One region of the Peribacillus sp. NPDC097295 genome, then DNA from elsewhere that is predicted to be linked to it. Evidence: riboswitches for the same ligand, from Rfam matches in the RefSeq annotation. Region 1 holds a riboswitch; each other region holds the start of a gene.

What was found. Region 1 has a riboswitch for S-adenosylmethionine ahead of ACIQXN_RS12025 (sugar ABC transporter substrate-binding protein). Riboswitches for the same ligand answer to the same signal wherever they lie in the genome.
Region 2: linked by a shared signal. The riboswitch ahead of ACIQXN_RS16360 (Fur-regulated basic protein FbpA) and the one ahead of ACIQXN_RS12025 (sugar ABC transporter substrate-binding protein) in region 1 are both predicted to bind S-adenosylmethionine.
Region 3: linked by a shared signal. The riboswitch ahead of ACIQXN_RS18800 (YezD family protein) and the one ahead of ACIQXN_RS12025 (sugar ABC transporter substrate-binding protein) in region 1 are both predicted to bind S-adenosylmethionine.
Region 4: linked by a shared signal. The riboswitch ahead of ACIQXN_RS21065 (bifunctional homocysteine S-methyltransferase/methylenetetrahydrofolate reductase) and the one ahead of ACIQXN_RS12025 (sugar ABC transporter substrate-binding protein) in region 1 are both predicted to bind S-adenosylmethionine.

Annotation. Positions count from the first base shown of each region.
Region 1 is NZ_JBIWCW010000005.1:269,493-272,602, forward strand. Features, by position in the region: gene ACIQXN_RS12020 (sugar ABC transporter ATP-binding protein) at 1-625, opposite strand, end outside; gene ACIQXN_RS12025 (sugar ABC transporter substrate-binding protein) at 692-1,807, opposite strand; SAM riboswitch class I at 1,921-2,027, opposite strand; gene ACIQXN_RS12030 (GTP-binding protein) at 2,113-3,110, opposite strand, start outside.
Region 2 is NZ_JBIWCW010000011.1:72,742-75,851, reverse strand. Features, by position in the region: gene thiW (energy coupling factor transporter S component ThiW) at 1-468, opposite strand, end outside; gene tenA (thiaminase II) at 477-1,166, opposite strand; TPP riboswitch at 1,268-1,360, opposite strand; TPP riboswitch at 1,428-1,532, opposite strand; SAM riboswitch class I at 1,696-1,799, shown strand; gene ACIQXN_RS16360 (Fur-regulated basic protein FbpA) at 1,973-2,161, shown strand; gene ACIQXN_RS16355 (aspartyl-phosphate phosphatase Spo0E family protein) at 2,363-2,596, shown strand; gene ACIQXN_RS16350 (GNAT family N-acetyltransferase) at 2,642-3,110, opposite strand, start outside.
Region 3 is NZ_JBIWCW010000018.1:29,010-32,119, reverse strand. Features, by position in the region: gene ssuE (NADPH-dependent FMN reductase) at 174-707, shown strand; SAM riboswitch class I at 949-1,056, shown strand; gene ACIQXN_RS18800 (YezD family protein) at 1,258-1,374, shown strand; gene ACIQXN_RS18795 (phosphoadenylyl-sulfate reductase) at 1,535-2,251, shown strand; gene sat (sulfate adenylyltransferase) at 2,275-3,110, shown strand, end outside.
Region 4 is NZ_JBIWCW010000027.1:9,814-12,923, forward strand. Features, by position in the region: gene metH (methionine synthase) at 1-44, opposite strand, end outside; gene ACIQXN_RS21065 (bifunctional homocysteine S-methyltransferase/methylenetetrahydrofolate reductase) at 37-1,884, opposite strand; SAM riboswitch class I at 1,992-2,090, opposite strand; gene ACIQXN_RS21070 (MOSC domain-containing protein) at 2,204-2,845, opposite strand.

The DNA of each region.
Region 1 (3,110 bases):
ATATCTCGGGAAGACGATGCGAAATGAAAATAATGCCAACACCCCGTTGCTTCAATCCATTCACTATGCGAAACAGCTCCGTCGTCTCCGTATGGCTTAACGGCGCAGTCGGCTCATCAAGGATCAGGAATTGACATTCCGTTGAAACGGCCCTTGCTATCAAGACCATTTGTTTTTCAGCCAAGGTCAAGTCTCTTACCAGTTTCTTTGAAGATACACGGATATTCATATCATCCAAGATTGCAGTCGCTTTCCTATGTAATTCGTGCCAGTTGATGATTTGTTTTTTTCCCATGTTTTGTACAGTCTCATTTAGCATCACGTTCTCCGCGACCGTTAAATAAGGAATGAGGGCCGTGTCCACTTCCTGGTATACAATTTGAATGCCAGCTTCCTGTGCAGACTTTGGGGAACGGATATCCTGTACCTTGCCATTCAGAAAAATGTCGCCGGAATAATGGACATGAGCTCCTGAAAGGACTTTCATTAATGTCGATTTCCCTGCTCCATTTGCGCCGACCAATGCATGTGCTGTCCCCGACCGTACTGAAAAATCCACTTCACTCAGCGCTTTTACACCCGGAAATTCGATTGATATCTGTTTCATGTCTAATTGAATGCTCATGTCCAATCCTCCCCATTAAACAGACACTCTCCTTCACTTGAAGAGAGTGTCCACTGATTATGTTCGTCACTTCTTATAATGTTCTTTCAATACCTTCATCCATTCTTCCTCAAATTCCGTCGAGACTCCCCAGCCTTGGACAATGCCGGATAGATTGGTCATGTTGACTGATTCCTTGGATGATTGTAACTGTTTTTGTGAAATCAACGAGGCTTCTAAATCATAGCTTTGTGGCGTTTCCTCTCCCGCTAATTTTTTTGCCAATAGCCTCAAATTCACAGCACCTATCAATTTCGGGTCAACCGCTGCCGTATACGACCATGAACTTCCTTTTGTTTGAATCTCCTGAAGATCGGCATTGGAAACATCAATTCCATAGATTTTCACTTCATCGCGCCCAGCTTCTTTAATTGCACGAGCCGCACCGATGGCAAAGGCATCCCAAGTTGCGAATATTGCGTCAATTTTACCTTTGGGATATTTGTTCAACATCGCTGCAACTGCATTTTGAGTCTGGACCGAAGTATCTGCCGATGCCACCCCGAATCTTTCAATTTCCTTAATGCCAGGATTTTCTTTCAGCTTATCTTGATACACGGCGTTTCTTCTCACCATTGGTGGGAAACCGTCCACCCAAAGGTATGCAATATTCGCTTCGCCTTTTTTATCTTCAATCAATTTGTCAAATGCAAGGGTTGCCAAAGCTTCATCATCTTGTGAAGTTACGGTTACACCATCAATCTTCGTTAGATCGCTGATGGAATCAAACGTGACTACACTTTTTCCTGCATCCACCAACTTTTGTACATCATTCACTGTCGCTGCATCATCACCATGGGAAATGATATAGCCATCATAATCTTCTTCGAGAGCCTGGGCAATCGCATCATGGAATTTAGCCGTATCGCCATTCGCCGTATATGTATCCACTTGAAAGCCGAGTGCTTCGCCTTCCTCTTTCGCCCCTGCTAAGTATTGGGCCGTGTGATCATCGCCGCCAATTTTACGAATGACTTTAATTTTAGCTCCCTCGCCTTTCGCAAATCGTTCTGGAACATTTTCAAAAGATACCTTTTCCTCTTTTTTCGCTTCCCCCGTACTTTGTCCTGAAGAACAGCCCGTCAAAAGCAAAGCCGAAGCGATGACTGAAACGAAAGCCCCTTTAAAAATTGATTTCCTCATTTAAACTCCCCCTGTTTTTTTATTATTCTTATCTGTTTTGTTGGTATAACCCTAAAATAAAAACCTCTCTAAAATTAGAGAGGTTTAATCAGCTGATTTGCGGACTTATCCCTCTCTTATCTGTCAAAACATTTCTGTTTTGCAGGATTTAGCACCAATTCCTAAATGGAACGGTTGCTGGGCATCGTAGGGCCAGTCCCTCCGCCACTCTTGATAAGAGAATATAATGTGTTACGTTTCGGTAAGTATCACTTTATAGAGATATAGTCGTTAAGTCAATAGTTTTAAGAATATTTTAAATGTTTTTATTTTCCTTGTAATTTCGCCAGGCGTCTTTTCTCAATTTTTTCAAGACGTTCATACTGACGCAGTTTCACTTCGAAAAGAGTGATTGGATCACGGTAAACTTCTGGATTTTCTCTCATATGTTCCAGAGCGGCCTGCTGTTCCTTGATTTCGGTTTGCGTTTGTTCGATGTTCTTTTCAAGAATGGCAAATGGATTGCGGTAGAACAAGGATATGTCCCTCTCCAAGGATTTTTCGAACAATCCGAACTGAGTGAGGAAACGTTCACTGATCATATCAGCAACATCCTGGAAGTCTTCATTTTCCAAGAACTTCTTATATCGATTGTACATATTCGCTTTGTTTTGCGGAATGGCTCCAAATAGCTTCCCAGCTCCCTTAAGAATCAATTGAGATGGGGTCCTTCTCAGTAAAATATTCACATTGTCAATCCGGATACTGCTTGTCATCCGGTCCGCATCACGGCGCCAGTCATCCAGGACCCTGAAGTCCCCGGCAAGTACAATCCGTTCTTCTTTATACAACTCATTGAATCCGGCGCTCATTTCGTCCATGAACTGTTGGCTTTGCATAAATTCCAACTGCGAAGTAGCAATCCAGTCTTGAAGGGAACGGTAATATTGCGGCATAATTTTGTCTGATATAAAGGCCTGTATCCGATCGTTCATTTCCTGATTCAGCTGTATATGGACTTGGCTAAAATCACTATCCTCAGATAATGTTTTAGAACAATCACGCAGCAATTCAGGAATTCTTGTAGAAAGCTGCTTCTTCACTTCTTCTTTAAGTAACCGATAAGATCTGGTTATATTTTCGCTTTTTTCTGTTTCCAAATCAGTCAGCTGATTTGTAGCGGCCTTCAGCTTCACTTCCATCTGTTCATTCCATGAAATAGAGTGCTCGCATTTCCGTTCGTTCGCTGCCCGTTTTTCTAACAGATAAGATAATGTTTTACGGGTGAAAGCAAGTAGCTTCTCTGCTCTCATGTCCTTCCAAT
Region 2 (3,110 bases), on a different contig from region 1:
TTTCAAAAGTACGTTCAATAAAAGAAAGGCTAAGAGTGAACCCATTAATGAACTAAGAAGAAAAGCTGGTAAAAAACCAAAAAGTGCAGCTTTTTCCCCCAATAATAAGACAGCTATTGGATAACAGGCCAGAGAACCAAGAATGCCGGTTCCCAATACTTCTCCTATGCAGGCGATCCCAATCTTTTTTGTTTTTTGGTAAAGGAGCGCGGCCAGGAGGGCACCGATCATGCTTCCCGGAAACGCAAAAATGGAGCCAGTACCTATCATGTTTCTGATAAGTGATACCAAAAAGGCTTGGGTCACAGCAAAGAACGGTCCCAATATTACGGCTGTGATAACATTAACTACATGCTGAATAGGAAAGATCTTTGCATATCCAACCGGGACAAAAATGAACGAACTTGTTAAGGTAGCGATTGCCGTGAACATGCCAGTCAGCGTCATTTTACGTAATAAGTTATTCATATCAACTTTCATAGCGGCCAATCATGTTCGTGATGAACCATGTCCCAAAATAAATATTCATATCGGGAGGTCATTAAAAAGTGTTTCTCTAATTTATTTAGTTCTTTTTCAGGTAAACCTTCCGTCAGCTCATCTAAAAGCTTAGCCAACCATTTATGGGCTTCGGCGAATTTAGGAGATGAGTACGATTCAATCCACTGGGCATAACGATTTGTCGCTAGCGCTTTCCCGTTTTGTTCTTTTAACAGCAAACCAATCTCATAATAATCCCAAGCACATGGAAGCAAACAGGCGACAATGTCAGCCAGTGTCCCGTGATGTGCGGCATTTAGCATATAGCCTGTATAGGCAAGGGTAATGGGGGTGGGTTCGGTATTTTCCAATTCTTCAGAGCTGATTCCGAACTCTTTGCAGTAGTTCCGATGCAAATTCATTTCTACTTGGAGCGTCTCATTTAAAATACCTGCAAACTTGGCCATGGTTTCAAGATTGTTAGCCTTGATAGCCCCTAAAGCAAAAAGTTTGGAATAATCGATAAGATAGATATAATCCTGCTTTAAGTAATAGGCGAATTTCTTTTCTGGTAGTGTCCCGTCTCCAATTGCTTGAACGAAAGGATGAGTATGATTCCTTTTCCAGATTTCTTTTGCACGATGATGAAGTCTCTCACTGAAAGATTTCCATTGGGTATTCGTCATGATTTTTTCCTCCTTTATTAAATTCACATACTTAGAAAGGAGCTTAAAATGAAAAATCAGCCGCTTTCAATTAGAAAGCGGCTGTTCTAGGAATGGAAGGATCCCTTTTCAACCTGCTTTCCTACGCTGGTATGACCAGATCAGGTACAAAGGGTTTGATTCTCAGCCTATTAATGGCTCCCCTAGCAGTTTATTATTCAATTAAACAAAAAACCCGTTCCTGAAAACGGAACGGGGCAGATGGATGAAGTCAAATATCGATGACGATATCATCCACTTTCCTCCGCCGGCATCACCCGGATCAGGTTCAAAGGGTCCGGAACATCATTCCATCTCAGTCTATAGAAGACTCCCCTAGTGGTATTTCGTATGTGATTAATGTCATCATAACAGATAAAAAGGAAAATGCAACCGATGCACACCCATTATCTAAAAGAGTTTAATAGGTAAAAAGTATAAAAAAAATGAACACATTTGACTTTTGGTTGAAAATGGTATAAAATCATGTCGAAATCATTTATATTCTATATTCTTATCCAGAGAGGTGGAGGGACTTGGCCCTAAGAAACCTCGGCAACAGGCCCATCGGGGAACTGTGCTTCTTCCAACAAGCTTATGCTTGGGAGATAAGAAGAGACGAACGGGCATCTGTCAACCTCTTCTTGGATTAGAAGAGGTTTTTATTTTGTGAAAATGTGTTTAAGGAAACTGTAAAAAAGGTATATATATTTTGGCTTAAGCGAAGTCTATAAGATTAGGCTTATTCATAAGTTTGAAGTATGAACCTAAGGAAAGGAGCCATTTATATGGCAGAGTTTTTCGAGAAAAAAGAACAGAGGAGAGCATTGTTGATAGAAGAACTATTATCAAATGGTGTATATAAAACCTCTGACGAAAAGCATCTATATGATGCTCCATTAAAAGCTCTTGAGGATGAATATAGGATTATTATAGATAGATCAGGTAATGAGTCACCTCCAGAATGTATGACATAGCTAAGATGTTTACCTATCATAAATTTACAGCTTAAAAAGGAAGAAGCATTTGCTACATTACAGAGCAAATGCTTCTTCCTTTTTTAAATCGACATAAATAATACATAAAGCGGAAAGTTAATGGGTATTTTGTCACACATAATTTATAAAATAACATATTTAAATCTTGGAATATGATTGATTTTGACTAGTGTATTGATTATGATAAAAAGTGTAAAATACTTGAAAAAATGGGAAGTGATGATATTGCAGTATCCATATATAACAGTGGAAAAAATAGAAGAAAAGCGAAAAGAAATGATCATGTTAGCAACGAATTATGGTTTTACAAGCAGAATTACAGTTCAAGCAAGCCAGGAGTTGGATTCGTTACTAAACGCTGTTAATCCCGTAAGATACTTAGAAAATGCACTTCCCAAAAATTATAGGGAATGAAGTCCTTCTAAATACAAATCTAGTCCTTTCCTGCAATTGAATGAGTCATGTAGTGACACGTTTACCAAGGATGACCAAGTCACGTTCCAATCCATCGAGTTCTGCCACTTTCGGTAAATGAGCCCATTTTTCAAAACCGAATTTTGAAAAAAGTTTAATGCTTGGTTCATTGTGAGCGAAAATAAATCCTAGGAGTGTCTTTACTCCTACCTTCGGACTCACCTCCATAGCTTTCTGAATCGAAGTCTGTCCAATACCCTTTCCACGGAAATCGTCATCAAGATAAATGCTTATTTCAGCCGTAGAATCATATGCGGGCCTACCATAGAAAGATTGAAAGCTCATCCAACCAGCCGTTTTCCCATCATATGTAATCATATACAATGGACGTTTATGGGTATGTTCATCAAACCATTTCAACCGTGATTCTACTGTAATTGGTTCCGTATCTGCCGTAACCATCCTCGAAGCGATTGTAGAATTGTAAATCTCGACAATTTTAGGCAAATCCTCT
Region 3 (3,110 bases), on a different contig from region 1:
ATTAAAAGAATTTCAATTAAATATAAAGGCCAACCAATTCATTTGACTTTTTTCTGATTATTAAGATAATTAAATAAGGATTTCATAACTGGAAAGGAATCATACCTCAAGTATATATATCGCATTCCTGGGACCATGAGTTTTTTCTGGATAGATATAAGGAGGAATAAAAAATGAGCGAAATTGTAATTTTGTCAGGCAGTCCTGCTATACCTTCAAGGACAGATATCTTACTGAAATATATCGAGACATTAGTGGGAAAAGAGGGATTTACCACTGATTATTATTCTATTACGGAGTTTTCAGCAACCGATTTATTCCAAGGCCGCTATGACAGTGAAGATATTTTAATGGTGTCAGAAAAGATTAAGCGAGCTAACGGTATCATTATTGGTTCACCAGTCTATAAGGCATCGTATACAGGCGTGTTGAAAGCTTTAATCGATCTATTTCCCGAAGGTGCCTTTAAAGATAAGCCAGTGTTACCCATTATGATTGGAGGAAGCAACAGGCATTTATTAGCGATAGATTATGCTCTGAAACCATTAATTTCAATTTTGAAGGGTGAACCGATGCAGGGGTTATACTTTGTGGATAAGGAAGTTGATAAGCAGAATCCGTTAAGCCCCATTAGGGATGGAGAATTGCTGAATCGTACACAAAGCCAAGTAAAGGAATTCATAGAAGCCATTCAAAAAAGAATGTAATGGAGAAATACTAAGTACAGCTGTAATTTTCGTTTTTGTTATCCATAGATGACTATAGGCTTATTTATTTCAATCCTGTTTTGGAATAAATAAGCCTATATAATTAACGTAAGGAATAATGTAGCAAATGGGAATGATTTGTGTATAATAATAGCAGTTCATCCAAAATATTAAACCAAGTTAATTTATATGAAAACTCCATTGACAATGATTTGATATATGTTAATATTTAAAATAATAAAACTTATCCAGAGTGATGGATGGTTTTTACCCTTTTAAGTTCAGCAACCTGCAAGGTGTATATAAGGTGCCAACTCCAACAAAATGTCATCATTTTGGAAGATAAGGTAAATAAGTTTACCTTTTAATCTTTCCATTTTGGAAGGACTTTTCTTATTATGAAAAATAAATTTAACTGTTATGACTGTAATATTGATCGTATAAAATTTAGGAAAATTCATTTAACAAGCTGATCATCTTTGCGACAAGTCAGTCGACGAGTTTTCTTAAAGGAGGAATGGGCTTGGAAAAAGAAAATCAGCTGGGGGAAATATTTGAACGGCTGCAAGAAATGCTGAAAACGATGAAATATGGTTCGATAACACTTATCGTTCAGGATGGTAAGGTTATTCAGATGGAAAGAAACGAAAAAATGAGAATTAAATAAAGTGACTGCTGACTAGAAAAACTAGAGGCGGTTTTAACTGATATATAAGGTATTATTGGTTAAAACTGCTTTTTTTCTTATATTATAATACAATGATGTGTCATGGGTTATAACAGATACCTGATGGATCATAAGGTAATTTGTTAGAGGGGGTATAGAATTGGCAGAACTATTAAACTATGAAACCATCGATACAGCTGTACTACCTTCATTTCCAGAAGACAGTGAGACAAAAGGAGCTCTAGAAGTACTCGAATGGGCAAATTCCGAGTATGCTGATAAGCTCATTTATGCTTGTAGTTTTGGTATTGAAGGAATTGTTTTGACAGACCTGCTGGCAAAGGTCAATCCTGCAGCCAAAATCGTTTTTTTAGATACTGATGTTCATTTTACAGAAACATACCAATTAATCGAACAAGTAAAAAAGCGTTATCCACAGCTGTCCATCGAATTGAAGAAACCGGAATTGACATTAGAAGAACAAGCCGCTGAATTCGGTGATGAGTTATGGGTCCATGATTCGAATAAATGCTGTAACATCCGCAAAATTACGCCTCTCACAGAAGTACTTTCAACGGCGACCGCCTGGCTTTCTGGACTTCGTAGGGAACAATCAGAAACAAGGGCATTGACCGAATATATAAATAAAGATAATAAATTCAAATCGATAAAAATTTGCCCGCTCATACATTGGACATGGAAAGATGTCTGGCGGTATGCACATAAAAACGGCTTACCATATAATGTGCTTCATGATAATGGGTACCCAAGTATTGGTTGTAAGACATGCACTGCACCTGCTATCAATGCCGAGGATCTTCGTTCAGGACGTTGGCAAGGTGCGCAAAAAACGGAATGTGGATTACATTTATCTTAAAAAATTATCAGGGGGAAATTAACGTGACTAATAGCTTGCCGCACGGAGGAACATTAATCAACCGTTTTGAACCAGACTATGATTTGTCTAATATTGAAAAATCAGTGGAGATAGATGAAATTGCCCTAAGTGACTTGGAACTTATCGGGACGGGTGCCTACAGTCCCATCGAAGGATTCTTTACGAAAGAGGACTATCATTCAGTGGTAAAGGACATGCGCCTTAGCAGCGAACATGTCTGGAGCATTCCTATTACATTACCTCTAGCTGATGATATCGCAAATGCCCTTACTATAGGGGAAAAAGTAAAGTTGACCCACGAAGGACAAATTTATGGAGTCTTGATGATTTCCGATATCTTCATTCCTGATAAGCAATTGGAAGCAACTCTGGTCTATCAAACGGATGATGAGAACCATCCAGGTGTAAAAAACCTATATAACCGTGGCAATGTTTATGTGGGTGGGGAAATCAAACTTGTCAAACGAATCGAGCGTCCATTATTCGAGGATCATTATTTAGATCCGATTGAGACACGTAAGGCATTTGAAGATAAAGGTTGGAAAACGGTCGTTGGATTCCAAACTAGAAATCCTGTTCACCGTGCACATGAATATATTCAAAAGACAGCACTGGAGATAGTAGACGGATTATTCTTAAATCCATTGGTTGGTGCCACCAAATCCGATGACATCCCTGCTGACGTTCGGATGGATAGCTATAAAGTATTACTTGAAAAGTATTATCCTAAAGAGCGTGTCTCACTCGCAGTATTCCCTGCTGCGATGCGTTATGCAGGACCCAGGGAAGCGATATTCCATGCTATGGTTCGTAAAAACTACGGATGCACTCACTTTAT
Region 4 (3,110 bases), on a different contig from region 1:
AGAATCTTTGATTGTAATTGCCTTTTAATTTCCTTTTTACTCATGTCCTGCCACCTCAGATGTTTGTTTACGATCCTGATCCTTGATATATATGGTTAGCTCCGCTGTCATTTCATAACGCAGGAAAGGTGTTATCAGGTAGATTCCCTTAAACCTTTCTTTTGCGGCGTCAACCAATTCCCGAGCAATATTTATTGCTTCAATCCTTGATTTTAATGGATCATTACCTGCTGAGGCCATTGCCCTCCTTACACTGTCAGGTAATTTAATCCCAGGTATTTCATTATGGATGAATTCAGCATTCCTCGTACTTGTAAGTGGCATAATTCCGATAAATATCGGCGTTTTCAAATGTTTTGTCGCCTGATAGACTTCTTCAATTTGTTCAACTGAATAAACCGGTTGTGTCAAAAAGGACTGAGCACCGCATGCAATTTTCTTCTCCATTCTCTGAACAGCCTTATCCATATATTTCACATTTGGATTAAAAGCGGCGGCAATCTTGAAATTTGCCTGTTTGCCTAGACTTTGCCCTGAATAGGAGTAGCCTTCATTGAATTGCTTAACCAGACTTATCAAATCAAATGAAGATAAATCATAAACGGAAGTTGCTCCGGGGAAATCCCCTATCTTAGAAGGATCACCAGTGATAACTAAGACTTCATCCAGCCCTATCGTATGCAATCCCATTAAGTGAGATTGAAGCCCAATTAGATTTCGGTCTCGGCATGTGATATGGACCAACGGATTCACATCTAGTTCAGCCTTTAATAAATTGGCTATGGTAGAATTCGAAATTCTGGGTGAAGCAAGGGAATTATCAGCTAAAGTGATGGAGTCCACACCCGCTTTTTTCAAGGCTTCTGCTCCTGCCATAAACGTTTCAATCCCTAACTTTTTTGGTGGATCAAGCTCAACTAGAATGGTTCTCTCTGTTTTGACCCTTTCATGAAGAGCAACTTCTTGTTTTTTGGTATTCACCTCAATAATCTCAATATGTCGGGTTTTCGTAATTTTATCTTTAACTGGCGTCAACGTGCCAACCATTTTCTTCACAGCTTGTATATGTAGTGGTGTCGTACCACAGCATCCGCCTATAATAGTTGCCCCTTGTTTTCTTAACTCGAGTGCACTTGAACCAAAGTATTGTGGTTCCGCTTTATAGACAAGTCTCCCATCCACATAATCAGGAAGACTTGCATTTGGATAGATGGCAATCGACGCCTGCTTAGGCATTTCCACTTCTTCCAAGGCCCTTATCATATGATGGGGGCCTAGACGGCAATTCACCCCAACAACATCCGCACCCAGATACTCCAGTTTTTGAAAGGCCTCATTCAAATGAAATCCATTTTGAAGGTTTCCAACTTCATGCATTGATACATTTGCTATAATCGGCAGCTCCGTTTCTTTTTTAGCGATTTGAAGCACCGTTTCAAGCTCTTCAAAATCATAGTATGTTTCAAGAAGAATTCCATCTGGGTTTTCCAGTAGCAAACTGTATAACTGTTCACGAAAACCCCGTTTTATTTCTTCAATGCTTAAATCTGATTTACGGATGCTACGCTGGGCGCCAATTGTACCAAAAACGAACGCCTTCCCTTTCGCCACTTGTTTAGCAAGGATGACACCTTGGCGATTGATGCGGCTAACTTCTTCTTCAAGCCCATGCCGTTTCAGTTTATGAAAATTGGCTCCATATGTATTAGTTTGCAGAATATCTGCACCCGCTTCTAAATACGCACGATGTATCGATTCAATTTTACCAGGACTGGTACAGTTTATTTCTTCATAACACTGATCGATTCCATAGGAATACAACAACGTTCCCATCGCTCCGTCCCCAACCAGCATTCTTTCTTTTAGTTCTTTACGAAAATCCATATATACACCCTCTCTCAAAAACACTATGGTTTTTGTACGGTTTATATGAGTTTGATAGTAAAGAAAAAAAACCTTCTCAAAGAAGAAGGTTTTTTCTCGAAACATTCTCCTCATCTATCAAGCTCTGCTTGCTGGATTTAGCACCTTTGCCTAGGCTGGTTGCTGAGGTTTCATCGGGCCAGTCCCTTCACCTCTCTCGATAAGATTTATTAAATTGGATATAATTTTCTAAATATTTAATTTTAATTATATTTAATTTACATGAATCATCTGTCATTTTCAATAGTATATTTGTCATTTCTTCATATATTCGTATTATTTACGATTGGATCCTCTTTAAAAGCAAAGATTTCCATTCGTCTGCCAAAGATTCTATCGTGAGTAACCTATTTACTCCATCCTGTCCATCACGATGATGGAGGATCACGTCCGTCGCATATAGAACCGTAACTTGATTTTGAAGCCGATCTAGTAAAACGATATCGTCTTGGATTCTTATAACCCCTTCTTGGATTACCTTAGCAAAGTACCCCGTAAGATTAGTATCCCTCACGTGGTTCAAAAACTTCGGTTCATTGTTAAAATGGGAAATCGTGGAACAAGGAATGCGTCCCTGTGTAATCTGTACAACAGTCTCCCCTATGCGATATACATCGCCAATATATGTCTCGTTTTCTGTCATTCCAGCAATCGTCAAATTCTCGCCAAAAGCAGGCACGGAAAGCTGTTTACTGAATTTTTGTTGCCATAGATGATAATGCTCAACAGGATAAAAACATAATGCACGGTCAGGTCCTCCATGAAACTTTCTATTACCTACTCCATCCCCTTCGATACCTGATTTTGTAACGTTTACATATTCAATGAACCTCTTATTCATAGCCGTTTTCATTTTTACGCTTGAAAACTCTTCTTGTTTGGGCCTCCCAATTTGCAGGGAAATGATTTTACCAGATTCCATTGGACATCTTCCATTTCATTTTTAATTAATTGATAGATTGCATGATGGTACATACCGAATTTTATTTTCAATATATTCAATTAATTATACCAAAAAAAATTTGAAAACTCTTCACTAGGAAAAAAATCCTTGCAAAAAAGGCATTACCATAAAAATAATGCCTTAGTTTTAGTAATTTAGTTGCTATTTCAGAATTAATTATGATAGAATATGAGCACAATATATAGTCGAATAAGACATTCCGTCGCCTATATGTTGATTTCAC